One region of the Streptomyces sp. NPDC088817 genome, then DNA from elsewhere that is predicted to be linked to it. Evidence: riboswitches for the same ligand, from Rfam matches in the RefSeq annotation. Region 1 holds a riboswitch; each other region holds the start of a gene.
What was found. A riboswitch is a leader RNA that binds a small molecule or an ion and turns the genes downstream of it on or off. The one in region 1 is predicted to bind cyclic di-AMP.

Region 2: it holds a riboswitch for cyclic di-AMP, as region 1 does, so the genes downstream of both, ACIP4X_RS27385 (M23 family metallopeptidase) here and ACIP4X_RS10165 (transglycosylase SLT domain-containing protein) in region 1, are expected to answer to the same signal.
Region 3: it holds a riboswitch for cyclic di-AMP, as region 1 does, so the genes downstream of both, ACIP4X_RS19390 (NlpC/P60 family protein) here and ACIP4X_RS10165 (transglycosylase SLT domain-containing protein) in region 1, are expected to answer to the same signal.
Region 4: it holds a riboswitch for cyclic di-AMP, as region 1 does, so the genes downstream of both, ACIP4X_RS13820 (C40 family peptidase) here and ACIP4X_RS10165 (transglycosylase SLT domain-containing protein) in region 1, are expected to answer to the same signal.

What each region holds. Positions count from the first base shown of each region.
Region 1 covers NZ_JBIVJN010000004.1:347,952-355,126, reverse strand. The annotation lists gene ACIP4X_RS10185 (M56 family metallopeptidase) at 1-869, opposite strand, end outside; gene fahA (fumarylacetoacetase) at 1,052-2,263, opposite strand; gene ACIP4X_RS10175 (ATP-grasp domain-containing protein) at 2,477-3,715, shown strand; gene ACIP4X_RS10170 (HAD family hydrolase) at 3,787-4,590, shown strand; gene ACIP4X_RS10165 (transglycosylase SLT domain-containing protein) at 4,630-5,115, opposite strand; cyclic di-AMP (ydaO/yuaA leader) riboswitch at 5,121-5,308, opposite strand; gene ACIP4X_RS10160 (polyprenyl synthetase family protein) at 5,791-6,801, shown strand; gene ACIP4X_RS10155 (DUF2092 domain-containing protein) at 7,087-7,175, shown strand, end outside.
Region 2 covers NZ_JBIVJN010000016.1:205,672-212,846, forward strand. The annotation lists gene ACIP4X_RS27370 (amino acid permease) at 1-683, shown strand, start outside; gene ACIP4X_RS27375 (dihydrofolate reductase family protein) at 807-1,937, shown strand; tRNA gene ACIP4X_RS27380 (tRNA-Met) at 1,988-2,061, shown strand; cyclic di-AMP (ydaO/yuaA leader) riboswitch at 2,306-2,463, shown strand; gene ACIP4X_RS27385 (M23 family metallopeptidase) at 2,475-3,515, shown strand; partial or broken gene ACIP4X_RS27390 (aldo/keto reductase) at 3,541-4,008, shown strand; gene ACIP4X_RS27395 (PrsW family glutamic-type intramembrane protease) at 4,067-5,491, opposite strand; gene trmB (tRNA (guanosine(46)-N7)-methyltransferase TrmB) at 5,511-6,356, opposite strand; gene lhgO (L-2-hydroxyglutarate oxidase) at 6,425-7,175, opposite strand, start outside.
Region 3 covers NZ_JBIVJN010000009.1:247,606-254,780, forward strand. The annotation lists gene ACIP4X_RS19375 (SOS response-associated peptidase) at 152-895, opposite strand; gene ACIP4X_RS19380 (sensor histidine kinase) at 957-2,069, opposite strand; gene ACIP4X_RS19385 (response regulator transcription factor) at 2,072-2,815, opposite strand; cyclic di-AMP (ydaO/yuaA leader) riboswitch at 3,019-3,193, shown strand; gene ACIP4X_RS19390 (NlpC/P60 family protein) at 3,202-5,310, shown strand; gene ACIP4X_RS19395 (SAM-dependent methyltransferase) at 5,375-6,187, opposite strand; gene ACIP4X_RS19400 (PP2C family protein-serine/threonine phosphatase) at 6,475-7,175, shown strand, end outside.
Region 4 covers NZ_JBIVJN010000006.1:267,842-275,016, forward strand. The annotation lists gene ACIP4X_RS13795 (DedA family protein) at 1-236, opposite strand, end outside; gene ACIP4X_RS13800 (hypothetical protein) at 344-844, opposite strand; gene ACIP4X_RS13805 (GntR family transcriptional regulator) at 923-1,573, opposite strand; gene ACIP4X_RS13810 (1-acyl-sn-glycerol-3-phosphate acyltransferase) at 1,775-2,497, shown strand; gene ACIP4X_RS13815 (alpha/beta fold hydrolase) at 2,582-4,171, opposite strand; cyclic di-AMP (ydaO/yuaA leader) riboswitch at 4,886-5,099, shown strand; gene ACIP4X_RS13820 (C40 family peptidase) at 5,103-5,576, shown strand; gene ACIP4X_RS13825 (ATP-binding protein) at 5,630-6,085, opposite strand; gene ACIP4X_RS13830 (helix-turn-helix transcriptional regulator) at 6,313-7,175, shown strand, end outside.

The DNA.
Region 1 (7,175 bases):
GCCGTGGTCAGCGCCCGGCGCCTGCGGTCCAGCCGCGGCGGGGGCTCCAGCAGGCGGTCCACCCGCTCGCTCAGCAGCCGGTTGCTGGACGCGCAGGACAGCACCCCGCGGTGCTGGTTGAGCTCGATCAGGGCGAGGGCCGTGGTGAGGTGGCCGTGGCGGCGGGAGGCCGTGTCGTCGGCGGCCAGTTCGACCAGGCGGTGGTTCTGCTCGCAGAAGTGCGTGAACAGCGGGATGTGCGGGAAGCCGGCCTCCAGCGCGGCCGACAGATGCAGCAGCCAGTCGTGGTGGGCGCGGGCGTGGCCCCGCTCATGGGCGAGGACGGCGTCGAGCTGGTGGCCGGTGAGCCGGTGCAGGGCGCCGGTGGTGACGACGAGCTGGGGAGGGTGACCGGGCATCCACCAGGCGTCGGGGTACTCGTCCTCCAGCACCAGCAGCGGTCCGCGGGCCGCCGGGAGGCCCGCGGGCAGTTCGGGGGCGCGCTCGCGCAGGTGCGCGCGGGCCAGGCCGCGCCGACGGCGGGCCTCGACGAACTCGCGGGCGAGCATCGCGGTGGTCCAGGCGGCGCCGCCCGCCAGCAGCAGGGTGAGACCGGCCGCCCAGACCGGTGCCACCGACAGGTCGTAGGCGGCCGTCACGGCCGGCGGCGCGGGGGCGAAGACCTGGTCGTGAACGGTGCCGAAGACGGCCGCGGTGCCCAGCACCAGCCCCGCGAGGCAGCACAGCAGGACGGTGGCGACCAGGCACTGCCACACCCACAGCGCGACGACGGGCTCCCGTTCGGGCCACCCCGCCCGGGCCAGCACGCGGGGGACCGGCACGGCGAGCGTCAGGGCGACGGCGCTCAGCAGGAGCAGGCAGGCGGTCATGCCTCGGACTCCGGATCCTCGTGGGAGGTGGGCGGGTGCGGGGTCGTGCGGTGAAGCGTGCTGTGCGGCCGGCCGGCGCGCCGGGCGCGCACGGCCTGCCGCCAGTATGACGGCCGCGGGACCGGGAGTCAGGGGTCCACGACCATCAAATCCCCGCGGGGCAAGGACCGCAGGGCCTTGGTTCAGCCCGACACGACCCGGCCCGTCACCTCTCCGAGCCCCACCCGTGCGCCGTCCGCGCCCGGCGCCCAGGCCGAGAGCGTCACCACGTCGCCGTCCTCCAGGAACGCCCGCTTGCCGTCCGGGAGTTCCAGCGGCTCGCGGCCGTTCCAGGTCAGTTCGAGGAGCGAGCCGCGTTCGCGCTCGGACGGTCCGCTCACCGTGCCCGAGCCGTACAGGTCGCCCGTGCGCAGGGAGGCGCCGTTGACCGTCATGTGGGCGAGCTGCTGCGCGGCCGTCCAGTACATGGTGGAGAAGGGCGGCTCGGACACCACGTGGCCGTTGATCGCGACGGAGATCCGCAGGTCGTAACCGCCGGGCTCCTCGGCGGAGTCGTCGAGGTAGGGCAGCAGCGGGTGCGTCCGCCGCGGCGGGGCGACCCGTGCCTCCTCCAGCGCGTCCAGCGGAGTGATCCACGCCGACACCGACGTGGCGAAGGACTTGCCGAGGAACGGCCCGAGCGGGACGTACTCCCAGGCCTGGATGTCGCGCGCCGACCAGTCGTTCAGCAGGCACAGCCCGAAGACGTGCTCGCGGAAGTCGCCGAGCGCGACCGGCTGCCCCATCCGCGAGGGCGCGCCCACCACGAAGCCGACCTCCGCCTCGATGTCCAGCCGGACCGAGGGGCCGAACACCGGCGCGGGGTCCGTGGGCGCCTTCCGCTGGCCCGACGGGCGCACCACGTCCGTGCCGGAGACCACCACTGTGCCGGAGCGGCCGTGGTAACCGATGGGCAGGTGCTTCCAGTTGGGGGTCAGCGAGTCCTCGGCGTCCGGGCGGAAGATCTGCCCCACGTTCCGGGCGTGGTTCTCCGAGGCGTAGAAGTCGACGTAGTCCGCCACCTCGAAGGGGAGGTGCAGGGTCACCGAGGACAGCGGGTGCAGGAAGGGCGCGACGGTCTCCTGGTGCGCCGGCACCGTGACCCACGACGTCAGCGCGCGCCGCACGTCGGACCACGCGGTGCGGCCCGCGGCCAGCAGCGGGTCGAGGCTCGGCCGCGCGAGCAGGTCGGCGTAGGGCGAACCGAGCGCCCGCGCCGCCGCCCCCGCGTCGAGCACGTGGTCGCCGAGCCGGACGCCCACGGTCCTCTCCGGCGACCCGGCGCGGGAGAAGACGCCGTAGGGAAGGTTGTGCGGACCGAAGGGGTCGCCCTCGGGGACCTCGAAGGGGGGCATGGGGTGCTGCCTTCCTTTCCGAAATGCCATGTGGTCGGGCCACACGTTACGGGGGCATCCCATGTCTTGGGCAGTGTCTAAAGAGTTTGCAATGTCCGAATTGGCCTTGTGGGAGGGGGCAATTCCGGCTTAGCGTCCTCTGGGGACGCGGACGGGGTGGGTCCGCTCAATGGGGGACACGTGGGGGGACCCGTGGCCAGGAATGCCGTCAGTGTGCCTTTCCGGGCCGACCGCGAGGTGCCGGGCCTGATCGTGAAGTTCGGCGACTACCCGCTGCACCACGGCGGGGTGGGCGCGATCCGCAGCCTGGGCCGTCTGGGCGTGCCCATGTACGCGATCACTGAGGACGCCTACACACCGGCGGCCTCCTCCCGTTATCTCAAACGCGCGTTCGTCTGGCCGACCAGGGGCACGGAGAGCGCCGACCGTCTGGTGGAGGGTCTGCTGCGGATCGGCCGCCGCATCGGCCGGCCCGCCGTCCTGGTGCCCACCGACGAGGAGGCCGCGGTCCTGATCGCCGAGCACCAGGAGGTGCTCCAGGGCCCCTTTCTCTTCCCGCCCGTCGCCCCCGGCCTGCCGCGCCGCCTGGCCAGCAAGCAGGGCCTGCACGAACTGTGCGTGGAGCACGGCATCCCGAGCCCCGGGGCCGCCTTCCCGCAGTCGTACGAGGACGTCGTGGCGTTCGCCGAGAAGACCCGCTTCCCGGTGGTGGCCAAGAACCGCGAGGCGTTCGTGCGGCGCAGCAGCCCCGCGGTGAACGGCACGACGAGGATCAACAGCCGCGAGGGCCTGCTGGCCCTGGCCCGCGACTGGGGCGAGCGGCCAGGCGTGATCCTCCAGGAGTACCTGCCGCGGGAGGAGGCCGAGGACTGGATCGTGCACGCCTACTTCGACCGGAGCTCGAACCCGCTCGCGATGTTCACCGGCGTCAAGGTCCGCTCCTGGCCGCCGCACGCGGGCATGACGGCGAACGCGTACGTCGTCGACAACCCGGAACTCGCCGACCTCGCCGCCCGGTTCATCAAGCAGATCGGCTTCACCGGCATCGTCGACCTCGACCTGCGTTTCGACCGGCGCGACGGGCAGTACAAGCTCCTCGACTTCAATCCGCGCATGGGCGCGCAGTTCCGGCTCTTCGAGAGCGGCTCGGGCGTGGACGTCGTCCGCGCCATGCACCTCGACCTGACCGGGCGCCCCGTCCCGGAGGGCGAGCAGCGCACCGGACACCGGTATGTCGTGGAGAACATCGACCTGCCCGCCCTCCTCGCCTACCGCCGCAGCGGCTACACCACACCGCACGCGCCGGCGAGGGCGAGCGGCACGGAGCTGGCCTGGCTCGCGGGGGACGATCCGCTGCCGTTCGTGACGATGCTCGCGCGCTTCGTGCGGCCGGGCGCCCGGCACCTCTATCAGCTGTGGCGGACCAACCGGCGCGGCGGCACGACCGGTTGAGGAGGAACCGGTCCGAACGAGAAGCACGCTCCGGTCGAGTCGGCGGGCCGGGGCATCCGTATTCTCTGATCATGGCCGCCCTCGCATACACCCTCATCGCCACCGACCTGGACGGAACGCTGCTGCGCGGCGACGACACCGTGTCCGAACGGTCCCTCACCGCGCTCGCGAAGGCGGCGGCCGCCGGTGCCCGGCACCTCGTGGTGACCGGACGGCCGGCGCCGAGAGTAAGGGAACTGCTCGGCGTCCTCGGCACCACGGGACTCGCGGTGTGCGGTCAGGGCGCACAGCTCTACGACGCCGGCGGCGACCGTCTGCTGTGGTCGGTCACCCTGGACCGGGAGCTGGCCGAGACCGCGCTCGGCAAGATCGAGGCCGAGGTGGGGGAGGTGTACGCCGCGGTCGACCAGGACGGGGCCGACGGGGTCACGCTCATCGAGCCGGGGTACCGCATGCCGCACCCGTCGCTGCCGGCCGTACGGGTCGAACGGCGCGACGACCTGTGGCACGCGCCCATCAGCAAGGTGCTGCTGCGTCACCCGGTGCTGTCCGACGACGAGCTGGCGGCGGCGGCCCGCGGTGTGGTGGGGTCCCTCGCCACGGTCACCATGTCGGGACCCGGGACCGTGGAGCTCCAGCCGTGCGGCATCACCAAGGCGACCGGACTGGCACTCGCCGCCGAACACCTGGGCCTCGGCCGTGAGCACGCCCTCGCCTTCGGCGACATGCCCAACGACATCCCGATGTTCCAGTGGGCCGCCCGGGGGGTCGCCATGGCCAACGCCCACCCCGAGCTGAAGGCGGTGGCCGACGAGGTCACGACGTCGAACGAGGACGACGGCATCGCCGTCGTCCTCGAACGACTGTTTGTCTAGTGCCGGGGCACCGGCCGGTGTGGGCCCGCCGCGGTCCGGTCAGTAGGCGCCGTGGACGTTGTCGATGGAGCCGTACCGCTTGGCCGCGTAGTTGCAGGCGGCCGTGATGTTGGCGATCGGGTCGTAGATGTCCCAGGACGTCCCGTTCACGTGGTAGGCCCGGAAGGTCGGGTCGATGACCTGGAGCAGACCCTTGGAGGGTATGCCCTTCTTGGCGTTGGAGTCCCAGAGGTTGATGGCGCGCGGGTTGCCGGAGGACTCGCGGATGACGTTGCGGTGGATCCCGTTGTAGGAGCCCGGGATGCCCTTCTGTGCCATGACGGCCAGGGAGGCGCGGATCCAGCCGTCGAGGTTGTTCGGGTAGCCGAAGCTCGCGGCCGTGTGGACGGTGGCCGGGGTCGCCGCGGAGGCCGTCGTCGCGCCGAGCAGCGGCACGGCGAGGACGGCTGCGCCCGTGCCGGTGGCGGCGAGGGTGCGGACGAGGCGGGCGGTGCGGGAAGAGCGGCGCTGACCGTTTGCAGGCATGGGGGAATTCCTCTCCGTCGCCTGCGAGGTGAGCTGTCGGGTTCGGGCGGGGAGGTGCCCGGCCGCGCCGTGAAGGGCGCGGCTTCACCCCGAGCCGTTCCGGTGCGGCGTACGACGTAGGACGTACGAGCCCGGCCCGGCGGCTTACCTGGGTCCCCCGCTCCTGCCGTGGTTCATTCGGTCGTTGGGATTACGGGCGGCGGCAGGATTCGGCGTCCGCCCGATGGCCGGGAACGTATGCGAGAGCACATGTCCCGAACAAGTGGCGGAATCACACTCGCCCTATTTGACCTTGGTCGGGGGTGTATGTGGTACTTGATCCTTTGCGTCCGCCAAGGGTCAACTCCGTTGTCCGTAAAGGGAATGTGAAGGACTGCGAGAGGTGGTGCGAAGAGAGGGCATAGTGACCCAACTCACGGTTTGCGCACCCGAAGCGCAATTACCGCTAAAGAGAATTGAAACCCCAATAGGGGTGAATCGGACTTCGGGTGTGAGCGGGGATGGGCCATGTGGCGGACGCGTGACCGTGGTCACGTCGGGTGATGCGGCCTGGCCCGTATAGGTGGGCGATATCGGTGATCGAAACGTGACCGGATACGCTGACTTGAGTGAGGGCAGCGACCTATCGACAAACCGTGTAAATCCCACCAGACACCAGCAGACAGGAGACCCCTCGTGACCGTCGTCGGGCCATTCGGGCTGAGCGTGCGGGACCAGGCTCTCGAAGCCGATGTCCAGGCCGGATTGGCGGCTGTCGAGGAAGGGCTGCTCGAAGCCACCAAGAGCGAGGTCCCGTTCATCACGGGGGCCGCGCAGCACCTCGTCAGGGCGGGCGGGAAGCGGTTCCGGCCGCTGCTCGTGATGCTCGCGTCCCAGTTCGGTGACCCGTACGCGCCGGGGGTCGTGCCGTCGGCCGTGGTGGTGGAGCTGACCCATCTGGCCACGCTGTACCACGACGACGTGATGGACGAGGCCGCCGTGCGCCGCGGGGTGGCCAGCGCCAACACCCGCTGGGGCAACTCGGTCGCGGTCCTGACCGGCGACTTCCTGTTCGCCCGTGCCTCGCAGATCCTCGCCGACCTCGGCCCGGAGGCCGTCCGGGTACAGGCCCTGGCGTTCGAACGGCTGGTCACCGGTCAGATCCTGGAGACGGCGGGCCCGCAGGACGGCCGGGACCCGGTCGACCACTACCTGGACGTGCTGGGCGGCAAGACCGGATCGCTGGTGGCGGTGTCGTGCCGGTTCGGCGCGATGATGTCCGGCGCCGACGAGAACGTCGTGGACGTGCTGACCCAGTACGGCGAGCGGCTGGGCGTCGCCTTCCAGCTCGCGGACGACGTCCTGGACATCGCCTCCGACTCGCGCGAGTCGGGCAAGACCCCCGGCACCGATCTGCGCGAGGGCATCGCCACGCTGCCGGTGCTGCGGCTGCGCGAGCGGTCGGCCCGGCTGGGGCTGCCCGAGGACATCGCGCTGTGCGAGCTGCTGGACTCCGACCTGACCGACGACGCGCGGCTCGCGGAGGCGCTGACGGCGCTGCGCGCGCACCCGGCGCTGGAGCAGGCCCGCCGGGACGCCGTGCGCTACGCCAAGGAGGCGCGGGCCGCGCTGGCACCGCTGCGGAAGTGCGAGGCGAAGGCCGCGCTGCTGCAGATGTGCGACGCGGTGGTGCACCGGGCCGGCTGACGCCCGTCCGGTACCGCGACCTGCCCGGACATCCCGCCGGGCGGCCCCTTCCGAGCGGCGTTCTCCGGCCCACCCCTAGGGGGTGGGGGAGGCGTCGCCCTTGGTGTGTCATACCGCAGACGTACACGGAGTTGGCTCCGGGGTCTGACGCTTCCGCCCGGCCGATTTGGTCAGATGGACACCACGGAGCACACCACTCCTCACCGATCTGGGTGAGAATGGCGGCTGAGGGTGATACCCGAGTGCAGCAGGACAGCCGCCGCCGATGACGGAGGTAGGGCACACATGGCACCGAACGGATCCGAAGCCGACGACCTGCGCGCGGGGCGCCGCAAGGCCGCGCGCTACGTCGTCCCGGTCACGGTGGTGGGGGT
Region 2 (7,175 bases), on a different contig from region 1:
TCTCCCAGGCCGGCATGGTCCGGCACTGGCACCTGGACCGGGGTCCCGGATGGCGGTGGCGCGCGACCGTCAACGGCCTCGGGGCACTGCTGACCTTCGCGGCGCTGGTCATCGAACTGGTGTCGAAGTTCGGCGAGGGCGGCTGGCTGGTCTTCGCCGCGGTCACCGTCCTGGTGGCCGCGTTCGAGTCGGTGCACCGCACCTACCAGCGCATCGGCGCGGCCCTGCACCTCGGCGAGGTCCCCGCACGGCCCGCGCCGCGCCACTCGGTCGTCGTCGTTCCCGTCGGCGCCGTCAACCTGCTCACCAGCGAGGCCATCAGCGCCGCGTTGTCACTGAGCGACGAGGTCCGCGCCGTCACCGTCGTGCATCCCGAGGACCGCGCCGCCCCCTCCGCCGACGAGGTCCACGCCGCCTGGAACGCCTGGCAGCCCGGTGTCCCCCTCACCGTGCTGCACAGCCGCACCCGGTCCCTGACCCGGCCCGTCGTCGACCATGTGCGCGCGCTGGCCGCCCAGGAGCGGCAGTGCCGGATCGTCGTCCTCATCCCGGAGACACATCTGCCCAGGCCCTGGCTGCGGCTGCTGCAGAACCAGCGCGGCGCGGTCCTCGACCGCGCCCTGCGCCGCCACACCGACGCCGTCATCTGCCGGCTGCGGTTCCGCATCAGCCTCGATCACTGACCCGCACCGACCGATGGGCGGCCCGCCCGCCCCGGGTACGCTCCCGGCACGGTGGTGCCACGTCCGCGGTCGGCGGCGTCGGTCACACTGGAGGCGAGCCCGTCGCCGAGAGAGAGGGCGTCGATGCCCCACCCGTACGTCCTGCTGTCCGCCGCCGTCTCGCTCGACGGCTACCTGGACGACACCGGCCCCGAACGCCTGCTGCTCTCCAGCCCCGCCGACTTCGACCGCGTCGACGAGGTGCGGGCGTCGGCCGACGCGATCCTCATCGGCGCCGGCACCCTGCGGGCCGACAACCCGCGGCTGCTGGTCAACTCGCCCGAGCGGCGGGCCGCCCGCCGCGCCGCCGGAAGGCCGGAGTACCCGCTGAAGGTCGCGGTCAGCGCCTCCGGCGAGCTGGACCCCGGGGCGCCCTTCTGGCACACCGGCGGCGAGAAGGTCCTCTACACGACCGACGAGGGCGCGCTGCGGCTGCGGCGCACGGGCCTGGCCGCCGACGTCGTGCCGCTGGGCGCCGAACTCGACTGGGCCCGACTGCTCGAGCACCTGCACGACGTACGCGGGGTGCGCCGGCTCATGGTCGAGGGCGGCGGGACCGTCCACACCCAGCTGCTGCGGCAGCAACTCGCGGACGAGGTGCAGCTCGTGCTCGCCCCGCTGTTCGTGGGGGACCCCGACGCGCCCCGGCTGTTCGGGCCCGGGACCTACCAGGGCGGCCGGCTGCGGCTGGTGGAGACGCGGACCATCGAGGACGTCGTCCTCGTGCGCTACGAGCCCACCGCCCCCGGCACCGCCGGCCGCGCCGCTCCCGCGGACCGGCACTGGCTCCGGATCGCCTGCGAACTGGCGGCCCAGTGCCCGCCGTCCCGGACCGCGTTCAGCGTGGGCGCCGTGGTGGTCGCCGCCGACGGGACCGAACTCGCCCGCGGTTACTCGCGGGAGGGGGACGACCCGGTCGTGCACGCGGAGGAGGCGGCGCTGGCCAAGGTCGACCCGGCGGATCCGCGGCTGCCGGACGCCACGGTGTACAGCAGCCTGGAGCCGTGCGCCCGCCGCGCCTCCCGGCCGCGTCCGTGCGCCCGGCTGATTCTGGACGCCGGGGTGCGGCGGGTGGTGACGGCGTGGCGGGAGCCGGACACGTTCGTCGAGGGCGCCGACGGAACCGGGGTGCTGGCGGCCGGCGGCGCGGTCGTCGTCGTGGTGCCGGAGTTCGAGGAGAGGGCCACGGAACCCAACCGGCATCTGCTCGGCTGAGGGGTTGGTGCGAGCGGCGTTCCGGATGACATATACTGGTGACACAACGACGCGGGGTGGAGCAGCTCGGTAGCTCGCTGGGCTCATAACCCAGAGGTCGCAGGTTCAAATCCTGTCCCCGCTACTGAAGACTCAGGGCCGGAATTCGATTCATGGATTCCGGCCCTGAGTGTTTTCACGGATCCACGGGCGCTCGTCTCAAGTCCTCCGGAAAGTGCGGTCGACTCGCCCGAGTTTCGGTGCTCATGGACCGTAAGGTCGGGCCGGAAGGTTGAGTGATCAAGCCGAACGGCTTGGAATCAGGGGCTCGCGTCTATTAACGTTCGATAACGCAGCACGGTCGTCCCAGCCGTCACAAGAGGCGGCTCCGTGCGCGCACGCCGAATCCCGCAAGGGAACCGGGGAACCACCTACTTTGGGGTGAATCGAGCGTAACTTCCGTGTCAGCACGGCTTGTTTACGCGCGTAGGAGACCTTCCCGCTCCGAACCCGTCAGCTAACCCGGTAGGCGAGACGGAAGGAAAGGAGTGCGCCTTCGTGGCGTCCAACCCGCCTGCCCCGGAAGCCCCGTTCGCGTCGAGCCGCCAGCACGGCGAGACCTTCGGCTACGACAGCCGAAGCGCCGATGAGGGCCCCTGGGAGGAGTGGAACCCGAGCGCGGAGTCCCTCCGTCCCGTGCGCGGCCGGCACCGCGTCGCCAAGCAGCGCGGCGGCGGGCTCGCCCGCAGCTCCACCGTTCTCGGTGTCGGCGTCATCGCCGCCGTCGGCGCGGGCGGCATGGCCAGTGCCAACAGCGCCAAGCCGCCGGTGTCCATCTCGTTGCCCGACCTGCCCTCCGTGGGCTCCCTGTTCGACGACAACTCCGACGCCGCCCCCGAGGGCTCGGCCACCGCGCTCAGCGGTATCGGCGTGACCGCCGCCGAGACCCAGCAGGAGGGCACCTCGGACGCCGGCGAGGTGCTGCGCAACCGGATCATGGCGCAGGCCGAGCAGCAGCAGGTGCAGATCGAGGCCAAGGCCCAGGCGGACGCCCAGGCCGCCGCCGCCAAGAAGGCCGCCGCCGATGCCGCCAAGGCGCGGGAGACGGCCGAGGCCGAGGCCGCCGCCAAGAAGAAGAAGGCGGAGGAGGAGGCCGCGCAGAAGGCCGAGGAGGCGCGGCTGGCCGAGCTGGCCAAGCAGTACACGCTGCCGACCTCCTCGTACACGCTCACCTCCACCTTCGGCCAGGCCGGCTCCATGTGGTCCTCCGGCTACCACACGGGCCTCGACTTCGCCGCGCCCACGGGCACCCTGCTCAAGGCGATCCACACCGGCACCGTCACCGAGGCCGGCTGGGCCGGCGCCTACGGCTACCGCACGATCCTCACCCTCGACGACGGCACCGAGCTCTGGTACTGCCACCAGTCGTCGATCAGCGTCAGCGTCGGCCAGCAGGTCAGCACGGGCGACGTGATCGGCCGCGTGGGCGCCACCGGCAACGTCACCGGGCCCCACCTCCACCTGGAGGTCCACCCGGGCGGCCAGTCCACCGGGATCGACCCGATGGCGTGGCTGCGCGACAGGGGCCTCACCCCCTGACGGACACGGACCGGTCCCACCGCCGACGAGGCCGTGCCAGCACCCCGACCACCTGGGGCTGAGCGCCGCCAACATCAAGGCCGCGGCCGACGCCTCCCTCAGGCGCCTGGGCACGGACCACATCGACCTGTACTACACGCACTTCGACAAGCCGGAAGTCCCCGTCGAGGAGATCATCGGCGCGCTCGACGAACTGGTCGGGGCGGGCAAGGTGCGGCACATCGGCGCCTCCAACATCTCGCCCGAGCGCCTCCGGGCCTCCCTGGACTTCTCCGAGCGCGAGGGCCTCGCCCGGTACGTGGCGCTCCAGCCGCACTACAACCTGGTCTCGCGCGACACCTACGAAGACGGTCTGCGGAGCGTCGCCGAACGGTCGGGCCTGGCCGTCGTCCCCTACTTCGCGCTCGCCTCCGGGTTCCTGACCGGCAAGTACCGGCCCGGTACGACGGTGGACAGCGCGCGGGCGCAGGGCGCGGCCAAGCACCTGGAGACCGCGGACGAACTCGGGAAGCTGACGCGGGCGTCGGCGTGACCCCCGTCCCCGGGAGTACCTACGACGGGGTCCGGTAAGGGTTGTACGAGGGATACGGCACCGCCGGGCCATAGGGGTGGGGCGTCGCCGAGCCGTACGCCGGACCGTAGGGATACGGCGTCGCCGGTCCGTACGATCCGTACCCGAGCGACTGCGCGTGCACCCCGTGCATCCCGTAGACCCCGTGCACCGCGTACCCCGGCCAGGGGGGCGCGGCTGTGGGCGTCGTCATCCTGGCCGCGTGGTCCAGCGCGGGCTGCGCCACCTCCCGCCTGCGCCACAGCTCGTGCAGCAGTTCCCGCTCCCGTACGGCAAAGTCGGCACCGGCCCGCCCAAGGCGCCCGCGGTGCCGGAGGAACGCCAGCGAGGTCGCGTACGCCTCGTACCGGGCGACCGTCCGCGCCGCCTGCCTGCCGAGGTGGCGCCGGGCGTGGTCGCGGGCCAGTCGGCGCGCCCGCATGGAGGCCAGGGCGAACGGTTCGGCCGGGGTGAGCCATCCCGCGGCCGTGTACGCGGGCAGTTCCTCGCGCACGGTCCTCAGCTCGCGCTGCCGGGTCCACACGACCAGCCAGGTCAGCAGCCCGAAGGCGGGCACCATGATGGCGGCGTAGACCGCGAAGAAGCCGTACTCGCCGAAGGTCGCCGAGCCGTTCCACAGGGCGTGCATGCCCATCGCGAGCAGCAGTCCGGCCGGGGGCGGCAGCAGGCGCCGCAGCCGGCGGCGGTCCGAGGACATCGCGGCGATGCCGAAGCCGATGCCGGTGAGCACGGTGAACATCGGGTGCGCGAACGGCGACATGATGACGCGGACGAAGAAGGTCGCCGCGGTGACGGAGGCGATGCCACGGTCACCGGTGAGCTGGTCGGCGCCGAAGGCGTTGCCGAGGTAGAGGATGTTCTCGGTGAACGCGAACCCGGTCGCGGTCACGCCGGCGATGACGACCCCGTCGACGATGCCGGTGAAGTCACGTCTGCGGAAGAGGAAGACCAGCAGGACGGCGGCGGCCTTCGCGGACTCCTCCACGACCGGCGCTATCACCGTCGCGCCCAGGGTGTCGGCGCCGTCGGGGTCGGCGGTCGCCGTGGCGATCCAGTGCGTGGCGAAACTGTTCGCGACGATCGCGATCAGGGCCGCCGCGCAGGCGCCCCAGGCGAACGCGAACACCAGGTTCCGCCAGGGGCCCGGCTCGACCCGGTCCAGCCAGCGGAAGGCGGCCGTCAGCAGCGGTACGGGCAGCACCGCGAGCCCGAGCCCGACGAGGAAGCCCTCGGTGCCGGTCTGCCGGCGCACCAGGGCGAGGATGACGAGCCCGGAGAGGGCGAGCAGGGTGACGAGGGCGCCGTACTTGACCCATCGCCGCTGCCACCAGTGCGGCTGGCGGGACGTGCCGCCGGGAGCGCCGGTAGCGCCGGGAGGTGTCGGGTACGGGGGGCAGGTGGCCACGGCATCGGCCCTCACGAGGTCACTGAGGCTGCTGGTCTTCCGGCCGGGGTACGCGGCGGAACAGCAGATCGTTCACGACATGGCCCTTCTCCAGTCCCTGGCCCTCGAAACGGGTCAGCGGCCGGAAGCCGGGACGTGGCGCGAAACCGCCGTCGGGCCGGGTGTTCTCGAAGTCCGGGTGCGCCGTCAGCACGTCGAGCATCTGCTCGGCGTACGGCTCCCAGTCCGTCGCGCAGTGCACGAGCGCCCCGGGCCTGAGCCGGGTGGCGGCCAGCGTCAGGAACTCCGGCTGGATCAGCCGCCGCTTGTGGTGCCGCTTCTTCGGCCAGGGGTCGGGGAAGTAGACGCGCAGCCCGTCGAGGCTGTCGGGGGTGAGCATCTCGCGCAGCAGGATGATCGCGTCGCCGTTGCCGACGCGGACGTTGCCGAGTCCGTGCCCGTCGGCGAGGCTCAGCAGATTGCCCTGGCCGGGGGTGTGCACGTCGACGGCGAGGATGTTGGTGTCCGGGTCGGCGGCCGCCATCCGGGCGGTGGCCTCGCCCATGCCGAAGCCGATCTCCAGCACCACCGGGCGGGTGTTCCCGAACAGCTCGGCGAGGTCGAGCACCCGCTGCCCGTCGATGTCCAGCCCCCAGGTGGACCACAGCCGCTGCAACGCGTCCGCCTGGCCCGCGGTCACCCGGCTCCGGCGCGGCTGGAAGCTGCGGATCCGCCGCTCGAAGTGCGAGCCGGCCGGATCGGCCCTGGGCCCGTCGGGGAAACGCGGCTCCCCCTTGGCCCGGGTGTGCCGCAGGGACACTCCGGGCTCGTGCCGGGGCAGCTCGCCGGGAGCGGGAGCCTGGGGGGTGTTCAGCGAGTCAGTCACAGTGGGAACGATTTTACGGGGGACCGGCACGAAGCGGTCGTCAAGGCCGACGGGGCCCGGCGTGCCCTTCATGCCGCCGCCAGCACGGCCAGGGCCCGCCTCGCCACCTCGCGCCCGATCGGCAGCGAGGCGGTCGCCGCGGGACTGGGCGCGTTGAGCACGTGCACCGTCCGGGCGCCCTCCCGGATCAGGAAGTCGTCCACCAGCGTGCCGTCGCGCAGGACGGCCTGCGCCCGCACCCCGGCCGGGGCCGGCACCAGGTCGTCCTCCCGCACGGCGGGCACGAGCCGGCGCACCGCCCGGGTGAAGGCGGCCCTCGACACCGAACGCCGCAGCTCCCCGGCCCCGTACCGCCAGTGCCGGCGGGCGATCCGCCACGATCCGGGCCAGCCCAGCGTGCCCGCCAGCTCCCGCGGCCGTACGGTCCCCCAGCCGTAGCCCTCGCGGGCCAGCGCGGGCACCGCGTTGGGCCCGATGTGCACACCGCCGTCGACCCCGCGGGTGAGATGCACCCCGAGGAACGGGAACGCCGGATCGGGCACCGGGTACACCAGCCCCCGCACCAGCTCCGGCCGCGCCAGCTCGTAGTACTCCCCGCGGAACGGCACGATCCGCACCCCCGGGTCGTCCCCGGTCATCCGTGCCACCTCGTCGCAGTACAGCCCCGCGCAGTTGACCATCACGCGCGCGCGGACGATCTCGCCGCTCCCGGTCAGGACGGCGACCCCGAGCTCCGGACGGCGGTCCACCCGCACCACCCGGGCCCCGTACCGGATCCGGGCGCCGGAGGCTCGCGCGAGCTGCCGGGCGACCGCCGTG
Region 3 (7,175 bases), on a different contig from region 1:
ACCTCCTGAGCCCTCTTGAGCACCGTAAGGTCAGGGCGGGCGGGGGCCGGGGTGCAGTTCGGCCGGGTGGGCGGTCATCGGGGGCATCGGGGGGAACGGGTGCCCGTACGGCGCGCGGTGCCGCGCGGGTGGACCGGGGTGGTCCGGCCCGTCACGGCGTCGTCTCCTCCAGCAGTTCGGGGCCGTTGTTGCGCACGTTGTTGACGGCCGGGGAGACGGGCCGGGCGCCGAGCCTGCCGCCCGCCGGGGGACTCAGCAGCGCCCGCAGTTCGCCGGGGTCCTGATGGCGGGGGTCGAGCCAGGCGTCGTAGTGGTCCGGGGTGAGGGCCAGCGGCATCCGGGGGTGGACGCGGCCGGCCTCGTCGGTGGCCTCGGTGGTGATGACGGTGCACGTGGTCAGCCAGGCGGCGGGGTCGTCGTCCCGTGCCACGTGCGGGTCGCGCCAGTACGCGTACAGGCCGGCGAGCGCCATCAGCTCACCGTTCTCGGGGCTGATGTAGTAGGGCTGCTTGCGGGTCCTGCCGGTGTCGGGGGACTTGATCTGCTGCCATTCGTAGAAGCCGTCGGCGGGCAGCAGGCAGCGGTGCCTGACGAAGGCGCGGCGGAAGGCCGGCTTCTCGTGCACGGTCTCCACTCGGGCGTTGATCATCCGGGCGCCCGCCTTCACGTCCTTCGCCCAGGACGGGACCAGCCCCCACCGCAGCGGCCGCAGCTCCCTGCGGACGGCGGCCGGGGTGCGGTCCTCGCGCGGGGCCCGTTCGAGGACGGCCCACACCTCGTCGGTCGGGGCGACGTTCCAGTTCGGCGCGAGCGCCTCCTCGGGGCGCCACTCGGTGACCCGGAAGTGCCGGACCAGGTCCTGCGGACCTCGGGTGGAGACGTAGCGACCGCACATGGGGCCAGGGTGCCACGGTGGCACGGCGGGGAGCGGGAGCGCCTCACGCCCGCCGGTGGGGTCAGCGCTCGGGGGCCGGCAGGGTCATCTCGAAGCGGCAGCCGCCCGGGATGTTGCGTACGGCGGCCCGGCCCTGGTGCGCCTCGACGATGCCGCGGACGATGGCCAGGCCCAGGCCGGCTCCCGCGGGCGGTGTGCGGGAGTGGGTGCCGCGCCAGCCGGTGTCGAAGACGCGCGCGAGGTCCGCCTCGGGGATGCCGCCGCAGCCGTCCGTGACGGACAGGACGACACCGCCGGGGGCGCGTGCGGCGGCGACCGCGACCGTGCCGTCGGCGGGGGTGCGGCGGATCGCGTTGACCAGCAGGTTGCCCAGTACGCGGTTCATCTCCTCGGCGTCCACCTCGACCGGCACCGGCTCGACGTGGCCGGCCACGAGACGGACGCCGAGTTCCTTCGCCAGCGGATCCGCCCCGGCGAGCGCGTCGCCGACCAGGTCGTACACGGAGATCCGGGAGCGGGTGAGGGCGAGGGAGCCGGCGTGGATGCGGGACAGCTCGAACAGGTCGCCCACCATGGCGTCGAGGTGCTCCACCTCGGTGCGGATCTGCCGCAGGTAGCGGTCCGGGTCGGCGGCCACCCCGTCCTCCAGCGCCTCGGACATGGCCCGCAGTCCGGCGAGCGGGGTGCGCAGGTCGTGGGAGATCCAGGCGACGAGTTCCCGGCGGGAGGACTCCAGGGCGCGCTCCCGCTCCCTGGACTCGGCGAGCCGGGCGCTGGTGGCCGCCAACTCGCGGCTCAGATACTCCAATTCGGCGGTCGCCGGGCCGTGGGGCGCGGCGAAGTCGCCGCCGTCGCCGAGCGCGCGGGCCGCGCGGGCGAGCTCGCGGCTGCGGGCCACGACCCAGCGGCCCAGGAGCAGCGCGGTGGCCAGGGACACCACCGCCGCCATCGCCACCACGGTGGTGACGACGGACAGGTCGTGCGGGGACAGGAACATCGCCTGGGCCACGGCCAGGGTGCCGGCCAGCATCGCGCCCACCGCCACGGCGGCGACCACGGCGAGCGAGGCCGTCAGCGAGCGCCGCCGGATCAGCCGCAGCGCGCCCGCCCCGGCCAGTCCGGCCACGGCGGCGCCGAGGAAGGCGTACAGGGCGATGAACAGGGGCTCGCGCACCGTCAACTCCCCTCGTGTCCGGTGGGGTCGAAGCGGTAGCCGACACCCCACACGGTCTGGATGAGGCGGGGCCGGGCCGGGTCGTCCTCGACCTTGCCGCGCAGCCGCCGGACGTGGACGGTGACCGTGGACAGGTCGCCGAAGTCCCAGCCCCACACCTCCCGCATCAGGTCCTCGCGGCCGAACACCCTGCCGGGGTGGCGCAGGAAGAAGGCAAGCAGGTCGAACTCGCGGAGGGTGAGCGCGAGTTCGGTACCGTTCCTGGTGGCGCGGCGGCCTGCCGGGTCCAGGGCGAGTCCGGCGGCTGCGAGCGGTGGCGGCGCGGTCGCGGGGCGGGTGCGCCGCAGCACCGACTCCACCCGCAGGACGAGTTCGCGGGAGCTGAACGGCTTGGTGACGTAGTCGTCGGCGCCGACCTCCAGACCCAGGATGCGGTCCTCCTCGTCGCCGCGGGCCGTGAGCATGATGACCGGCACCGGGCCCCGCCCGCGTATCCGGCGGCACACCTCCAGGCCGTCCATGCCGGGCAGCATCAGGTCGAGCACGACCAGGTCCGGCCAGTGGGCGGCGGCCCGGGCGAGCGCGGCCGGACCGTCCGCGGCGCGGTCGACGACGTGGCCCGCGCGGTCCAGGTAGCCGGAGACGATCTCGGCGACCGTGGTGTCGTCCTCGACGACCAGCACCCGCGCCGCCTCCGGCCGCCGCCCGCCGGACCCGGCGTCCCTGGATTCGTACGACTCCTGCATGCCTCCAGCCTGACACCGCGCCTGCGTGCGCGCCGCCCTCCAGGGGGCACTCCCCGGCCTTCGGCGTCCGGACGTGAGGCAGCTCACGGGAAGGTCACGAATACGTATCGGACATTCCGCACTTCAATCTTCACACCGGGTACACATGTTCGCTAAGTTGACGATCAGGCCGCACGATTGCCTCCGGCGAGTCGCGTCGGATCGTGCGACCTCCGCCGAGTCCGGTACGCACCCGCAGCGGCCGGAGCCGGGGAACCGACCAACCTCGGGGTGAAGCGGCCCAACTGTCCCTCGGGACAAGGGCCGCGGGGCACGCCTTCCACAGAACGTCCGCCCGATGCCGAGAGCTGAACCGGTAGGCGGCCCATGGGAGGGGTGCGTCCTTCTTGACGCCGGAACGACCGAGCGAGGACAGGCCGAGCCGCGCCGAGGTCCAGCAGCGGATCAGCAGCCTCTACGACCGGGCGGAGAACGCCACGGGGAACTTCAACGCCACGCGGGCGATGAACAACATCGCTCGTACGCGACGGGGTTCGGCCGACTGGGGCCGTTCCGGGGGCTCCGATCCGGCGGTGGACCGGGTGACCCGGAAGTGGTTCGACGCGGGGCGCGCCCAGTTGGGGCCGATCGCACCGGCGGTTCTGCCGCCGGACCGTATGCCGAAACCGGCCGACTCCCCCGCCGCGGCGCGGGGCGGGCGTCCGGCGGATGCCCGCGAGGGGCTCGCCCTCGAAGCGGGCCGGGCACCTCGGCCGGAGCTGCCCGCCGGCCCGGCGGCCCCGGCCCCCGAACTGCCGGCCGCGGCCCGGACCACCCCGGAGCTGCCCGCCGCCGCCTCACCCGTACCGGAACTGACCGCCCGCCCCATGCAACCACCCACCGGCACCATGGGCGCGGCCGTACAGCCGGCCACCGGCACCATGGGGGCACTCTCCAACCGCTCCATGCAGCCGCCCCCCACAGGCACCATGAACGCGCTCCCGAACACAACCACCGGCACCATGGAGGCCCCGACCACCGGCACCGTGGGAGTGCTCCCCCACCGCACCATGCAGCCGCCGTCGACCGGCAGCCTGGGCACGCTCCCGAACGCAACCGGCGGCGCGCCCGCCACCGGCACCATGGGGGTGCTGCCCAATGCCCTCATGCAGCCGCCCACCGGCGCCATGGGCGCGCTTCCCGACGGCGTCATGCAGCCGGCGACCGGCACCATGGGGGTGCTCCCCAACCCCACCATGCAGGCACCCCCCACCGGCAGCCTGAGCGCGCTCCCGAACATGACCACCGGCGCGCCCGCCACCGGCGTCGTGGAAGCCGCGACGACCGGCGCCATGGCCGTACTCCCCCACCGCACCATGCAGCCACCGCCCACCGGGACCATGGGGGTGCTTCAGGACGGAACCACGGGGGTGCTCCCGCCAACAGCCATGGAAGCGCCGTCGACCGGCACCATGGGGGTGCTGCCGAACCGCTCCATGCAGGCACCGCCCACCGGCGGCGCGCCCGCCACCGGCACCATGGGGGTGCTCCCCAACCCCACCATGCAGCCGCCCCCCACCGGGGGCCTGGGCGCGCCCCCCACAGGGGCCATGGAAGCCCCGACCACCGGTGCCATGACCGTGCTCCCCGACCGCGCCATGCAGCCGCCACCGGGCGGAGCCATGCAGGCCCCTCTCGCCGGCGCCCTGCAGGCGGCGCCCTCCGTCGGCAGCCTGGGCGCGTTCTCCGGTGGGGCCGTGGAGGCTGGGAGCCAGGATGTGGGGGCGCCGCCCGCCGGGCCCGTCGCGCCGTTCGCGAACGAGGGCGGGGCAGGGCGGCGTCGGCAGGCCGTCGGGGTGCGGCGGGCCCCCAAGGAGCGGATGCGGAACAAGCTCGCCCAGGCCGGCGAGATGCTGGCCCGGCACGCCGCGCGGCAGAGCACGCCGCCGCCCGCCGCGCCCGCGCCTCAGCCGGAGGCGGCGCAGTGGCAGCAGCACGCCACCGGACTCTTCGACACGACCCCGCCGCTGGACGGCAACTCGCTCTTCGACGCCAGCCAGGCGGGGGTCCCTGGCTCCGCGGGCGTTCCTGGAGCGGCGGGCGGGGCGGGAGCCGCCCCCGGCCCCGCCGTAGCCGAGAGCCCGGCCTCCGCCTATGAGCGGAAGGCCGCCAAGGCACTGGCCTTCGCCCGCGCGCAGATCGGCAAGCCCTGCGTGTGGGGAGCCACCGGTCCGGGCTCCTACGACTGCTCGAGCCTGACCCAGGCCGCCTGGCGGGCCTCGGACGTGGCCCTGCCCCGTACCACCCATGAACAGGCCGGCTCCGGCGCGGCGATCGAGCTCGCCGCACTGCAGCCGGGGGATCTGATCTTCTTCTACGGCGAGGTCAGCCACGTGGGCCTGTACACGGGCAACGGCACCATGATCCACGCCCCGAGTCCGGGTGCATCGATACAGGAGGAGTCGATCTTCTTCGCGGGCCCGCAGGCCATCCACAGCGCGATACGGCCGGCCTGAGCCGTCACGGGCGGGGAGGTCCGGGTGACCGCCACGGCCTCACCCGGACCTCCCCGCCCGGCGTTCACACGTCCTTGCGGCCCACCCCGGCGTACACCCAGAACTGGGACGGGTCCTCCGGGACCTCCTCCTCCCGGTCCGGGCGCCACAGCGGGACGTAGACCAGCCCCGGCTGCGCCAGGTCGAAGCCGTGGAAGAGGGACTCGATCTCGTCGTGGGAGCGTGCCGTGACCGGCGAGGTCGCCCGGTCCCGGTACAGCTGCCCGACCGCCGCCGCCGTGTCCGGGCGGTCCTCGTCCGTGGCGTGGGTCAGGGCCAGCCAGCTGCCCGCGGGCAGCGCGTCCCGGAAGGCGGCCACGATCCCGCCGGGGTCCTCCTGCGGGGTGACGAAGTGCAGGATCGTGATCATCAGGACGGCGACGGGCTCGTCGAAGTCGATGAGCTTGCGCACCTGCGGCGCGGAGAGTATCCCCGCGGGATCACGGATGTCGGCGGCCACGATCGCCGCATCCGGGTTGTCGGCGAGCAGGGCCTCGCTGTGCGCGACCGCGACCGGGTCGTTGTCGACGTACACCACCTTGGCGCCGGGACTGGCGGCCTGGGCGACCTCGTGCACATTGCCCTGGGTGGGGATCCCGGAGCCGAGGTCGATGAACTGGCGCACCCCGGCGTCCACCAGGAACCGCACGGCACGGCCGAGGAAGGCACGGTTGGCGCGGGCCAGGGTGCGCACCTGGGGATCGATCGCCGTGAAGGCGGCCACCGCCTCCCGGTCTATGGCGAAGTTGTGCTCGCCGCCCAGCATGGCGTCGTACATCCGGGCCACGCTGGCCTTGCCCGGATCGACGCCCCGGGGCAGCCCGTCTCCGTCCCGCATTCGCCAACTCCCCTACTCTTAAATGACCTTGACTGTGCATCATATAGTTGCCAGCGGCATACCACGCCGTACCGCCCGACCGGTCCGACCGGCCCGTCCGTCCCCGCCCCCACCGGACCTCCGGCCCACCGGCCCCACCCGGAAGGCACACGATCCTGCGGAACACAGAACGCGGCCACCCCGATGACCCACCCCCCACAGCGCCGCTCCGCCGCCGTTCGCACTTCTCCCCCGCGGCCGACGCCATCGGCTCGGAGCTGGACCTGCACCTGACCGGCCGTCATGTCGTGCACGGGCTCGCGCCGAGTTTCTGCGACGCGGCCTCGGTGTACCTGCTCCAGCGCTGGCTGCTGGAGGAGAACTCGCGCACGGCGGCCGACCCGCCACAGATCGAGGCGCGCCGGCTCGCCCTGCGCATAGGGTCGGACAGCTCGGAGGACTGGGAGCATCTGCTGCCGGTCGGGGAGGTGCTGGTCTTCCCCCGCCACACGCCGTACGCGCGTGCCGTGGCGACCGGGCAGACCCAGTTGCTCGACGGCGTCGACCGGCACACCTTCGAGCGGCTGCGCGGCACCGACCCGGACGACGCGGGCGTGGACGCCCTGCTGCACAGCGCAGGGTTCCTCATCGTCCCGCTGCGGCTGCGCGGCGCCGCGGTCGGTTTCATCGCCTGCACGCGCGGTCCTGGCAAGGAGCCGTTCACGCGCGGCGAGGCGGTGGCGGTGGAGTCGCTCGGCGCCCGGGCCTGTGTCGCCCTCGACAACGCGCGCCGCTACGAACGCGAGCGCCGCACGGCGCTGGCCATCCGCCACAGTCTGCTCCCGGAGACCGGACAGGCCTTCGAGAGCTGCCGGGTCGCGCACGGCTACCGGCCGGCCGGGCAGGACAACGTCATCGGCGGCGACTGGTACGACGTGCTGCCCCGAGGGGACGGGCGGCTGGCCATGATCGTGGGCGACGCCATGGGGCACGGACCGGAGTCCGCCGT
Region 4 (7,175 bases), on a different contig from region 1:
CCGACGAGGTAGCCGATGTTGTCGCCGACGACGGCCGCGGCGAACGCGATCAGGGCCACGGCCACGACATCGAGCTGCCCGGCCCCCGCGTACACCCCGGCCGCGATCAGGATCGTCTCGCCCGGCGCGGGGACGCCGAAGTCCTCGACGAGGACCACGCCGCCCACGGCCCAGTACCCGTAGTGGCTGAGCAGCGGTGCCAGGTGCTCCAGCGGACCCGGAAGCGGAGGGGCCATGCCCACACCGTACGACGCCGGACGAACGCTCACCGGCAGGCACGGCAACGCGCCACCGCGCTCGTGTCGGACGGCGGCCCCGCAGACCCGCCGGTGCTGGTGCCCGGTCAGAAATCGGCGCTCCCGGCGTCGGCCACCTCCCGCATGTGCACGCCGTCGGCGCCGGGAGGTCCGCCGAGCGTCTCGAGGGTGATGTTGGTCCGTACGAGGGCCAGGTCCGTGTCGCGGGGGAGGGTGACCCCCATCCAGGTCTGGGAGAAGAGCGCGTGCAGCAGGGACAGGCCCTGTTCCCGCTCGGTCGCTCCGGCCGCGGGGGCGGCCAGGACCAGCAGTTCGGCGGGGCCCTCCAGGCGCTCGATCCGGAAGGCGACCTCCACGGCACCTCCGGAGGGGTGCCGCAACCGGGTCCGGCCGACGGCCGGGTACCCGTGCGCCGCGGAGGCGCAGGACCGCGGCCCGTCGGGGGCGTCGGCGAGCAGGTCCCCGATGGGGTGTCCCAGCAGGTTGGCCGCCGCGCGGGACCAGCGCACGACGGTCCCGGCTTCGTCGAGCACGGCGGCCGCCACGGCGCCGAGGGCAAGGGCGCCGGCGGGGTCGGACCCGTTCATCTCGCTCCTCGCCGGCGGCCCGAGCCGCCCGGCAGGCTCGGCGCCATTACGGGCGATCGGGGACAGCCCGCGCCCGCGCTACCGCGGTGGCTGCCGGCGGTGGGTCGTGGCCACGTCCCGGCTGGTGGCCAGGTGCTTCATGACCAGTTCCTCGACCCTCGGCACATCCCGGTCCGCGATCGCCTCGTAGAGCGCCTCGTGCTCCTTCGCGACGGTCATCAGGTCGTCGTGCTGAGCCAGCAGCCAGCGCATACGGCTGCGGAGCGTGGTGCCCAGCTCGTTCAGCAGCTCGTTGGCGGCCATCGCCGTCACGGTCTCGTGGAAGTCGGCCGCGGCGCGCCGGGCCTTGACGGCGTCGCCCCGGCGTGCCGCTTCGAGCTCGGCGTCGAGATCCGTTCGCAGCTTCTCCAGGCCGGCGCGGTTGCGCCGCTGGGCCGCGAGCCGGAACGTCAGCGTCTCCAGGGCGGTGCGGACCTCGTCGAGGTCGGAGATGTCGGTCGAGGTGAACTCGCGTACGACGGCCCAGGTGCGCGGGCGCGGCGTGACCAGTCCCTCCGCCACCAGTGCCTTCAGCGCCTCCCGGATCGGGAGCCTGCTCACGCCGAGTTCCGCGGCGAGTTCCCGTTCGACGAGCTTGCTGCCGGGCCGGCGGTCGCCGTCGAGGATCTGGTCGCGCAACTGCCGTGTGACGCGTTCGGACTCGGACTCATAACCCTCGGACCCTGCCATGGGCCACATTCTCGCAGGTCCGTACCACCCGTCCGCCGCATACCGGCGCGTCCGTCCGGCACCGGACCGGCGGGACAGCATGACCGCGGCCGCGGGCGGTTACAGATGACTACTGACGCACGTGGACCAAATCCGGGATCCTGCCCTTTACCTGGCACAACACCGGTCCGAGGCCGAGCTGGTCGGAGTGAGGGGCAAGCCGTGTTCTACTACCTGCTCAAATACGTTCTGCTGGGACCGCTGCTCAGGCTGGTCTTCCGGCCTCGTATCGAAGGGCTGGAGCACGTGCCGGCCTCGGGGGCGGCCATCGTCGCGGGCAACCATCTCTCCTTCTCGGACCACTTCCTGATGCCCGCGATCCTCAAACGGCGGATCACCTTCCTGGCCAAGGCCGAGTACTTCACGGGTCCCGGCATCAAGGGCAGGCTCACCGCGGCCTTCTTCCGCAGCGCGGGCCAGATCCCGGTCGACCGGTCCGGCAAGGAGGCCGGGCAGGCCGCGATCCGGGAGGGGCTCGGGGTGCTGCGCAAGGACGAGCTGCTCGGTATCTACCCGGAGGGCACCCGGTCGCACGACGGCCGCCTGTACAAGGGCAAGGTCGGCGTCGCGGTCATGGCGCTCAAGGCAGGCGTGCCGGTCGTGCCGTGCGCGATGATCGGCACCTTCGAGGCCCAGCCGCCCGGGAAGACCCTCCCTCGCCCGCACCCGATCGTGATCCGCTTCGGCAAGCCGCTGGACTTCTCCCGCTACGCGGGCATGGAGAAAGAGAAGGCGATCCTGCGCGCCGCCACCGACGAGATCATGTACGCCATCCTGACGCTGTCCGAGCAGGAGTACGTCGACCAGTACGCGGCCGTGGCCAAGGCGGAGCAGTCCGAGGGGAAGGGCGACAGGCGCAGGTTCCCGCGGGCACCGCTCGGTTGACGCCGCCGGGCACGCCCGAGACGCGCAAGGGGCGGCCGGGTGTCCCGGCCGCCCCTCGTCACCTGATGCCGATAATGCCGATCGCTACGCCTTCGGCGTGGCGTGCGGCGCGCAGGTCACGTCCGCCGAGTCGGTCTTCCCGGTGAGCAGGTAGGTGTCCACCCGCTCGTTGATGCACGGGTTGGCCAGGCCGGTGACTCCGTGGGAGCCCGCGTCCTTCTCCGTGATCAGACGGGAGCCCTTGAACCGCTTGTGCAGCTCGACGGCGCCCGCGTACGGCGTGGCGGCGTCCCGCGTGGACTGCACGATGAGCACCTCGGGCAGCCCCTTGCCGGTCTTGACGTCCACCGGGTTCTGCTGCTTGACCGGCCACGTGGCGCACGGCAGGTTCATCCACGCGTTGGCCCACGTCATGAACGGGGCGGTCTTGTGCAGCCGCGTGTTGTCCCGGTCCCACGTCTTCCAGTTGGTGGGCCACTTGGCGTCGGTGCACTCCACCGCGGTGTAGACGGCGTTGCCGTTCTCCGAGGAGATGTTGCCCGCGATGTCGGACAGGTCCGGGGCGGCCGCGTCGACCAGCGCCTGGGTGTCACCGGCGACGTACTTGCTGAACACCCTCGCCACCGGCGCCCACGACGAGTCGTAGTACGGCGCGCTCTGGAAGAAGGAGATCAGCTCGTTCGGGCCGACGACCCCGCCGATGGGGCTCTTCTTGGCGGTGGCGCGCAGCTTCAGCCACTGCTGCTGGACGGCGTCGCGGGTGGCGCCCAGGTGGTAGGTGGCGTCGTTCGCGGCGACCCAGTCCTGCCAGTCCTTCCAGCGGCCCTCGAAGGCGACGTCCTGGTTCAGGTTGGCCTGGTACCAGACGTTCTCGCGGGCCGGGTTGACGACGCTGTCGACGACCATCCGGCGCACGTGGCCCGGGAACATCGTGCCGTAGACGGCGCCGAGGTAGGTGCCGTAGGAGACGCCGAGGAAGTTGAGCTTCTGCTCGCCGAGCGCGGCGCGGATGACGTCCAGGTCGCGGACGGTGTTCGGCGTGGTCATCTGCTGGAGCATGCCGCGGCCGGTGCGCTGGAGGCAGCCCTGCGCGTACTCGCGGGCCAGCTTGCGCTGGATGCTCTTGTCGGCCTCGGAGTCCGGCACCGGGTCGAGCTTGGAGCCCTCGGCGAACTTCTGCGGGTCCGCGCAGGAGATAGGCGCCGAGTGGCCGACACCGCGCGGGTCGAAGCCGACGAAGTCGTAGGCCTTCGCCACGTTGGCCCAGATGGCGTTCTTGTTGGTGACCCGGGTCGGGAAGCGCAGGCCCGAACCGCCGGGGCCACCCGGGTTGTAGACGAGGGCGCCCTGGCGCTCCTCCTTGGAGCCGGTGTTGCCGATGCGGTCGACGGCCAGCTTGATCTGCTTGCCGTAGGGGTCGGCGTAGTCGATCGGCACCGAGACGTAACCGCACTGGATGGGCTTGGCCAGCCCCCAGTCGGCGGGGCAGTCCTGCCAGTCGATGCCGGCCTTCGCGGCACGCTCGGCGGCGATCGCCGCGCCGCGGGACTCGCGGTCCTGGCCCTGGCCGTTGTTCGCGCCCGCCGCGGGCGTCGCCACCGCGCCGGCTATCAGGGTCGCCGTGACCAGCGCACCGGCCGAACCGAGCGCCAGCACCCGGTTCCTGGGTCTCATGTCCCTCAAGGGGGACCTCCCCGTACGTCGTTGCGAATTGGGTACGGGGATCTTTGCGGCTGTGAGGTCCCTGAGAACAGGGGTCGTTGACCTTCTTTGCCAATCCGATAAGCGGCGCGGCGTGTCCCGCTGAGCGGAGCCCGGCGGCCGGCCCGCGCGGCAGGCACGGGCGGCCTGGAGCGACACCCGGCACCGTAAGCGCCAGAAGTCATGAATTATGGGGTGGTTGACCGGATCGTCCCCAATTGCCGACTCACGCGCTCCGCACCGGACCGAACCGGAGGCGACACCCACCCTGCCCTGCGCGCCGCCGGCGCCGGACGGCGAGCCGCGCACCATCCGCCTCACCACGCCGCCAAACTGCGGAAGTTGACGTCATCCACCACCAGGGGCGCGGCGGGCGCAGAAGGCGGCGCGCCACGACACGCGGCACGGAATGTCCCCGAATGACCGCCCGCCTTTCGGTGTAGGTTCAGCTCCCCTTCCGGGACCGCCACAGTTGCGCAACACGCCTCCCCGAACGGCGGAACAAGGCCTTCCGGTGCTGGTCCGGGGGTCGTCGGGTGAGGGGGCATCCGTTCGATCGCGAGGGTGTCCACCCGAACGGGCGCGTGGTGAGTAACAACACAAACACTCGCTTCCATTGGGATTTTCGGACATCCGTGGGTGAAGATCCCTGTCTGACGACAAGCCCCCGCCACAACGGCGGGGCGGTCCGGGCGGACGCCGAGTCCTGCCGCCGCCCGGATGACCGGTCGACAGGAGTGGATCGGCAGGAGTGGAGGACCCAAGCACGACGGGTCGCCGGAACGGTCACACCATGGCCGGCCCGAGCAGCCCTTGGGGTGAAGCCGCGGCAACGCGGCCGGGCAACTTCGCCAGCCCGAATCCGACAGGTCATCCTTCACAGGCGGCTGACGAAGGGTTGCGCATGACTGCGCTCAATCGTGTCCCGTCGCTGATGGCCCGGGCCGGCACGGCCTCGGCACTGACCCTGGCCGCCGTGGGCGGCTCGATCGTGGTGCCGGGCGTGGCCTCCGAGGCCTCGGCCGTGACGATGGGGACCAAGGCGCTGCAGATCGCCGCGTCCAAGAAGGGGGCGCCCTACCAGTGGGGTGCCACGGGGCCGCGGAGGTTCGACTGCTCCGGCCTCACGCTGTACTCGTTCAAGAGGGCGGGCAAGAGTCTGCCCCGCACGGCCGAGCAGCAGTACAACAGGAGCCGGCACATCTCGGCGGGCAGCCGCCGGGCCGGGGACCTGGTGTTCTTCCACTCGGGCTCGTACGTGTACCACGTCGGCATCTACGCCGGCTCGGGCAAGATCTGGCACGCCCCGAAGACCGGGGACGTGGTGAAGCTGCAGAAGATCTGGACGAAGAGCGTCTGGTACGGCCGGATCAGCTGACCCGGCCGCCGTGCGGGGCGGTGGCGGCGCCGCGGCGTCGTCACCGCACCTTCCTACGGTTCCTGGCCCGCGGCCGTCACGGGTCGGGCGGGAGCCGTCCACGGAAGTTCGATGCAGACCGTCTTGCCGCCCTCCCGGGTCGGCCGCACGGTCAGACTGCCGCCGCACTCGGCGGTGAGCCACCGGATGATCACCATGCCCCGGCCGTTGTCCTGCTGGACGGCGGCCGGCAGTCGTTTCGGGAACCGGGGGTGGCTGTCGGTGACCCCGATGCACAGCCGTTCGTCACGCACGAGGACGAGGTCCACCGTGAAGGTGGGTGACTGCCCCAGAGTGTGCTGTACGGCGTTGGTGGTGAGTTCCGAGACGATGAGCCGCACCGTCTCGGCGGTGTCCGTGGCCGGCGGAAGGCCCCACTCCGCGAGCGTGCCGGCCACATAGGCGCGGGCCACGCAGACCGAGGCGGGATCGCTCGGCAGAGTGACGGATGCTTCCAGATGGTCTGCCATGGCGACGTCGTCCCTTTCCCACGGGGCCGGAGTCCGACACTGAGCGGATGGTTCGAGTACGGTCCCGCACTGGTGCTTCGCCGTCAGACTGCCATCAGTGCTCCGCTCTCGGTGGCGATCCACCGGGATATGCATATATCTGTCGCTCGATGCGGTGAACTCTGCGACGGAAGACCGTATGTGAAGCGGGTCGCGTGGAGCGTTCAGAGGGAGCGAGGGAGTCATCCATGCAACACGGTCCCGCGGTGCGCCGCCGGAAGCTGGGCGCCGAACTGCGCGCGCTGCGCACCGGCGCGGGCCTCACCAGCGGTGAGGCGGCCCGCCTGGTCGGCTGGCACCAGTCGAAGGTCAGCCGCATCGAAACCGGCACCAGTGGGGTGAAACCGGCCGATGTGCGCTCGCTCCTGGACGCCTACGCGGTCCACGACTCCCAGCTCCGCGAGCTGCTCCTGGTCCTCGCGGGACTGGACGACGGCGACGGCCGGCACCACTGGTGGCACGCCTACCGCGGCGTGCTGCCGCCGACCTACCGGGACTTCATCAGCCTGGAGTCGCAGGCGAGCGGGATGCGCACCCTGGAGACCTCGGTCGTCCCCGGGCTGCTGCAGACGCCCGAGTACGCCCGCGCGGTCACCCGGGCCGCCGTGGACGGGCTCGACGAGGACCGGCTGGACGCGCTGGTGGAGGTGCGGCTGGCCCGCCAGGACGTGCTGCGGGCGCGACCGCCGCTGGAGCTGGACGCGGTGCTGGACGAGGCGGTGCTGCGCCGCGAGGTGGGCGGCCCCGAGATCATGCGGCGGCAGCTGGAGCGGCTGACGGAGGCGGCCCGGCTGCCCCAGGTACGGCTCCAGGTGCTGCCGTTCGCCGCCGGCGCGCACATCGGCGTCACCGGGCCTTTCGTAATCTTCTCGTTTTCGAACACCTCTGATCTGAACGTGGTGGTTCTCGACCACCTGACGAGTAGCTTCCATCTCGAGCGGAAAGAAGACCTAGAGGCCTACACGGAGGCCTTCGACACCCTGCGGATCCACGCCCTCTCGCCCGAGGACTCGTTGGACTTCATCGCCGGGATACGCCAGGACACTGACGG